2 regions of the Corynebacterium sp. MSK218 genome follow, and region 2 is predicted to be linked to the other one. Evidence: predicted binding sites of a transcription regulator. Region 2 holds the regulator's gene; the other holds the start of a gene.
The links. Region 2 encodes LexA, which represses DNA repair genes until DNA is damaged. Its sites were predicted from a motif close to CGAACANNTGTTCG; they were not measured.

Region 1 (3,375 bases), on a different contig from region 2:
TCCGGTGTCGGTCTGCGAATCATGTCTGCCATCATCCTGGGTCTGCCGATTATCGGTACCTGGCTGCACTGGGCCATCTTCGGTGGTGACTTCCCGTCCGACCTGATGCTGGACCGCTTCTACATCCTGCACGTGCTGGTTATCCCGGGCATCATCCTGGGCCTCATCGCAGCCCACCTGATCATGGTCTGGTTCCAGAAGCACACGCAGTTCCCTGGACCGGGTCGCGCTGAGAACAACGTTGTCGGTGTCCGCATCATGCCGGTCTTTGCCACCAAGGCAATTGGTATGGGCATGATGGTTGCTGGCGTACTGGCACTCATCTCCGGTCTCATGACCATCAACGCCATCTGGTCGCTCGGACCGTACAACCCGTCCCAGGTGTCCGCTGGTTCCCAGCCGGATATCTACATGCTGTGGACTGACGGTGTTGCCCGTGTCATGCCGGCATGGGAGCTCTACATCGGCAACTACACCATCCCGTCCGCATTTTGGGTCGCTCTGCTGTGTGGTCTCATGGTTATCTTGCTCTTCGCCTACCCCTTCATTGAGAAGAAGCTGACTGGCGACGACGCCCACCACAACCTCCTGCAGCGCCCGCGCGACGTTCCGGTTCGTTCCGCAATTGGCGCGATGGCCATCACCTTCTTCCTGCTGGTCACCCTCTCCGGTGGTAACGACCACGTGGCTAACTTCTTCCAGATCTCGCTGAATGCAATGACCTGGGTTGGCCGCATCGGTCTTATCGTCCTGCCTCCGATTGCGTACTTCATGACCTACCGTATTTGCGTTGGTCTGCAGCGTTCCGACCGTGAGGTCTTGGAGCACGGTATCGAAACTGGTGTTATCAAGCAGCTTCCGAACGGTGCCTTTATCGAGGTTCACCAGCCGCTCGGCCCAGTTGATGACCATGGCCACCCGATTCCGCTCGAGTATGCCGGTGCTCAGGTTCCGAAGCAGCTCAACCAGCTGGGTCTGGCTGACTCCGAGACCCAGGGCATCTTCTCCCCGGATGACGCTGGCATCATGTCCCGTGCACAGGAGATCCGCGAAGAAAACCACGCTGAGGAGGCGGAGATGTTCCGTCAGCTCAACGAGGCTAACCGTCGCGACGATGAAGAGAACGGCCGCATCTAGCGCCACCTTCTGAAACACGCTCACTGAGCCCGCTTCCTTCCTACCTAGGAGGGGAGCGGGCTTTTGCGATCCTTGGGGACGCAATGCTTGGCGACGTCCCCCTGACTTGCCTGAGTGTGGTGTTTGTCACAGTGTGGTGTGGGGTGTTTGATAATCCGCCGTCTATATGTGGTGTTGGCAAGAGTATGTTCGAATGGGTGTGTTGTTTTGGTCTAGTTGTGGTGGTGTGTTGTGGGGTCTGGTGTGGTGTTGGGTTGGTTGGGTAGTGTGGTGGCTAGAAAGGGTGTTCGTATTGTCTAGTATTTAAGGGGGGGTGTCACTTATGGTGGCAACCACAACTTCTTCTTCTTCTGTTCCGTTGGCGTATTTTTCTCATTCGAATCCTGATGATCCGGTATGTGTTGCGGGGATGTTTCTGCGGCGTGCGGAGTATGAGTTTTGGTTACATAATCTTCCGGCTTTGGAGGCTGATTCTGATAGTGAGGTGATGAAGCTTTCGGTCAGGACTGCTAAGACTGCTAGGCAGGTGGCGAAGAATGTGATGGGGGTTCTTCGGCTTCAGGAGTTACCGAAGGTTAAGCAGTTGCAGGATTCTAAAGCCTTGTTGGATATGGCGTCGCTGGTGGCGATTGATGAGGTGATGTCAAAGCTAGGCAGTCCGACCAGGAGGGTGGTGGCAGAAATTGATGAGAATCTTTCCCGCTGGTTTGTGCCGAAGCGGCCTAATCAGGTGTTTCCGACAGCGAGTCAGATTCGGCGCCGGGTGCGTGATATCGCCAAAGTACTGGATGATTCAGTAGCGTTTCGTGATACGCGCAAGAAGAACCGGTATTCCATCCTGACTAAAGGCCAGCGGGCCTATCTTGAGTTAGAAGTTGATTCCACTGTGGGTGTGGTCATCCACGAGATCATTAAAGAAGCCGCCAGAAGGCATGAGGTCTCCATGGCGGATGCCATGGTGTTGTTGCTGTCGGGCAGCCTGGAGCCTGAAGCAGCGAAAGTGGTGGTGCATACCTATAAGGCGTCTGATGTGGAGGGGGTACCGGTGTTTGTTCAGGGCCATGGGTGGCGTGGTGGGGATATTCCAGCGGCCACGGTGGTTGAGCGGGATTTAAGCCGGGTGCCTCAAGCTTCTGATTCTTATTGTCCGTCGGATTTTGTGCGTAAGTATGTTGAGGGCCGTGATGGGACGTGTCGGGCTGGGGGTTGTGATGTGCCGGCGTGGATGTGTCAGTTGGATCATCGGATTAATTATGCCGAGGGTGGGCCAACTCATCCGTATAATTTGGTGTGTTTGTGCCAGCGTCATCACAATATGAAGACCGAAGGCAGAGCCTTCTACATTTTGGACCCGGTTACCGGGGATGTGGTGTGGCTATTGGCTGATGGCAGTTGGGTGACAACGCAAGCCACTGGCCCGCTGGCACCGTCGATGCGCAGGTGGGCTCGCACTGTTGCGGAGGATGTTATGGCACACCGGGCAAAGATGCATGAAGATGCCAAAGCATTAAAGGTGGAGTTGGACAACGGTGAGATTGTGGAAGTCTTTGATATGACTGACCCGGCAGACCGAGACAACACTGGCGGCGGCGATATTCCCTTCTAGAAGGTTGGGGCGGCGATGCAGTGGGCTTGCTCGTCGTCAGAAACGACGAGGAGGGGCTAGGAACCCGGCGAAAAAGTGAGACTTGGGTAACGGTGATTTTCCTATCGTCGTCAGAAACGACGCCGGTGGAACGATTCGCGGCACCGGTACAAAGCTTCTTCGTCGCCATAGACGACGAAAAGGTGGCGGCGCCATATTGAGAGAGGGAGATAGGAATCGTCGTCTAGAACGACGAGATAGGAAATGAGCGTATTTAAGGGAGGCGAGTATAAGGATCGTCGTTTCGCACGACGATAAGAGCGCTCGGCTGGGGAAGGGCGGTGGTGCTAAGTGGCTGCGGTGGGCTTCTTTTGGGCGTGTTTATGTCTATGTGGCGCCCATATGTGCGGAGAAGATCGCTTGGTTAAGGCCCGTAACCTTCTGTTTACCTGCGCATTACCTTCGCGATGTGAGTGCCCCGACGGGAATTTTGAGGCCCAGATCTCTGATTGGGGTGACGTGGGTGACAGGAAAACCGCTGGAAAACAGCACTTTTTCCGGTGGGAAAAGTGTGCCGGAAGGGTTATGTGGGGCCACTGGTACTCCAAATTACGGCCAGGTGACAAAGGTCACATTCTGAAATTCTCTTACGG
Region 2 (3,375 bases):
ATAGTGCGAAGGGCCGTATCGCCAACGACGGCTTGAGTAATGGCACGAACGGTACCGCCGAGCAGCTGCACGTCAGAAACCCCATTGCTGGCTAGAGAAAGGGCAATGGGAAGACTATTAGAGACTATATTGAACTGTCCAGCAGAGAAGCGCTGCCCGATCAGGTCAGCGAGGGCGTTAGTCGTTGTGCCTGCGTCGAGGAAGATACTGCCGCCATCCGGTAGCTGATCAAGAGCAGCTCGTGCAATAGCCATCTTTGCGCCAGTTGCAGAGCGTTGGCGCGTGTCCAGAGTGAACTCTGCGGTCTGAAAGGACTGGGAGGCCACAGCGCCGCCGTGGACGCGGTGAACAACGCCTTCGCGGTCGAGGACAGCAAGGTCTCGGCGGATGGTTTCGGCTGTGACGTCGAACCGTTCAGAGAGTTCGGTGACGTTGACTCGACCTTCCACGGCGGTCAATGAGGCAATCTGGCGACGGCGCTCTTCGGCGTACATAGTTCCTCCCTTTGAGGGGCTCCATGGGGTTGGTCGCTGCGCCAAGTCGGAATGGAGTAATCCGCGAGGCGGCTTAGCGGACGGAGCAACACGCGTTGCTGTGATGTTCCCATTCTCCCATTGAGTGCGGGCAAAACGGAACTAAGCAAAGAGAACTACACATCAAAAAGGCTTAATTTCTTGCCTAAACTGGCTCTGTACAGCGAATTTGGGAATCTGTGATCTTGGCCGCTAAACGGGCATAAATCGGACATCTACACACACAAGGGGGTAGGAGAAAAGATAAAACCCGCTCGATATGTCCACATGGAGTGAGGCAAGAAGGGTAAATCGAGCGGGGTAATGATAGGTGGAGGAGAGGCGGGTGTGTGAGGGTTAGAGCTTGCGGAACACCGAGACAACCTTGCCCATAATTTCCGCCTCGTCACCTTTAATGGGTGAATATGCGTCGTTGTGCGGAAGGAGCCATACGCCAGAGGAGTCACGGTGAAACTCCTTGACGGTGGCCTCTTCGCCGTCGAGAAGAGCCGCTACAAATTCGCCCTCTTCCGCTACGGACTGGGAACGGATAATGACCCAATCGCCATTTAGGATTCCGGCATCTTGCATGGAGTCACCTACAACCTGCAACATGTAAAGTTCCCCATTTCCTACGATGTCATCCGGCATTGGGAAATAGGTGTCGATGTTTTCTTCCGCAGTTATGGGGGAACCTGCGGCGATGCGACCTACTACTGGGATGTATGTCGGCGCCGAAGCTTCCTCAGGAATATCTCCAGTTGCAAATTCGACGACGTTTTTGGTGGCGCCGGTCTTGCGGCCGGGTTTCTTGGAATCGTCAGCGTTAGGGAAGTGGCGAACATCGACGGCGCGGGGCTTGTTGGGATCGCGGCGCAGGAAACCCTTCTCTTCGAGTTGCTTGAGTTGGTAGGCCACAGAGGAGGTGGATTGAAGTCCGGTGGCATCACCAATCTCGCGAATGCTTGGCGGATAGCCACGCAGCATCACGGCATCGTGGATCACTTCGAGAATGCGGCGCTGGCGAGCGGACAGAGATTCGAGAGTGGGTTGGTCGCTCTTCTTTGCTTTGCGGGCCATGTTTTCTCCTGGCTGACTCGAGGGATGGCGGTAGGGGTGTTTCTAGGGTGACGTAAACGGGGTAGAGCATTTCGAATGCCTGTCTCCTTTCTAGCATGGAAAGAAAAAATGTTCGACAGTTGCCACGCAAATATGGACAAACTTTCGAGAGGGTGTTATAAATCGAACATACCAACTAAATCGAACGATTGCGCGATGGCGGTGTTCGAAGGTGTCGGAGCGGTTTTCTACACTGTAGTCATCATCGTCAGCGAATGATTGCACTCTGAAAGGTAAGAACATGGCTATCGTACTTAATACCCCGAACAAGCATGGCTTCTCTCGCAATGAGGGAAGGATTTCTCGTCCTGAAATTGTCCCGCCAGCAGCTGTGTGGGAGCCTGCGGTTGCACAGTTTGCGCCGCGCCGCTCGCTACAGACTTCGCCTAGTGTTCGAACTTTATCTCCACTAGATAGAACACAAGAGCGTGACGTTAGGCGCTCTCGCTATTGTGCTTCTAGCGTAAAGTCGGGCTCGAACCGCCGCTTAGGAAACTCGAACGTAGGTAACTATGTTCTTGGTGCAGTCTTCGGTGTTGCTGTATTCGTCGGAACCGTGTGGGGCGGGCTGAGCATCGACAGTGAGGTGTCGTCGGCACCGACAACATCGCCCGCTACAGTGGCAACTTCGCACTAGGGACTATCAGAGGACTGGTAGGTACCCAGGCGGGTGAGCAGTGAGTAGACTACGAGGCGATAAGCTGCGTCTTGCCCGCTGATTGTAAGACGGTCCTTTTTTGGGGCTCGTTCACTCGGAAAGGCGCATTTGTGTGACCACGAGGAAGGATGCCGAGCCGTGTATTGCCCGTTCTGTCACAATGAACAGTCGCGCGTTATTGACTCTCGCGTTGTTGATAGTGGTACCTCGATCCGCCGCCGTCGAGAATGCACTGCGTGTAAGGGTCGTTTTACCACTGTTGAAAAAGCCGTTCTGCTGGTGGTTAAACGCAATGGCCTTGCCGAGCCATTCAGCCGTGACAAACTTATTCGCGGTGTTCAGCGAGCCTGCCAAGGCCGCGACGTCAGCGACGATGCATTGAAAAAGCTGGCGCAGGAGGTCGAGGAAACCATCCGCAGCCACGGTTCCTCTCAAGTCAATGCCAATGACATCGGGTTGGCTATCTTGGAACCCTTGCGTGACCTTGACGAGGTTGCCTACCTTCGTTTCGCCTCGGTGTACAAGTCCTTTGAAAGCGCGGACGACTTTGAGTCAGAGATTCGTCTCATGCGCCGTCGAGATAGGGACTCTTTCTAACGCAGTTTGTCGGTTGCCTTCTGCACACGGCGCAGTGATACTGCGTGAGCGGTGCCTAAACGCTGTGCAAAAAGCGATACGCGCAGCTCCTCGATCATCCAGTAGATGTCCTTGACCTCACGCGTTTTTTCACGCCCCGCAGGTATAGAACGCAAACGATTGGCCAGGTAAGCCTTGGCCTCGTCAATGTCAGCCTGGCGGTCAGCGTCTCGGTCCGGATCGAGGTTCATGTCCTCGAGACGGATCCGTGCGGCCTGGATGTAGCGTGGGAGGTGACGCAGATGCTGAATGCCGTGGACCGTTAGAGCATTGGACGGAAGCAGGAACTCGAGTTGCGCGCGTATGTCGTCGATAGCTGGTCCTTCCCAGTGCTTCAGTTCTGCCGAGAGGTTGGAATACTCTGCCAGGCCCGGAGCAATAGCTACTACCGACTGTCGCACGCGACCTGGTACCTCTGGCTTAACTGCGTTGAGAAGTGCGGTGAATTCC

Region 1: QP922_RS04640 (HNH endonuclease signature motif containing protein) is a predicted target of LexA. The motif match lies at 1,414-1,427, and genes of this name have one in related genera.

Annotation. Positions count from the first base shown of each region.
Region 1 is NZ_JASPGN010000004.1:115,379-118,753, reverse strand. It holds gene qcrB (cytochrome bc1 complex cytochrome b subunit) at 1-1,137, shown strand, start outside; gene QP922_RS04640 (HNH endonuclease signature motif containing protein) at 1,460-2,743, shown strand.
Region 2 is NZ_JASPGN010000005.1:150,562-153,936, reverse strand. It holds gene sugR (transcriptional regulator SugR) at 1-494, opposite strand, end outside; gene lexA (transcriptional repressor LexA) at 870-1,592, opposite strand; gene nrdR (transcriptional regulator NrdR) at 2,428-2,886, shown strand; gene hrpA (ATP-dependent RNA helicase HrpA) at 2,883-3,375, opposite strand, start outside.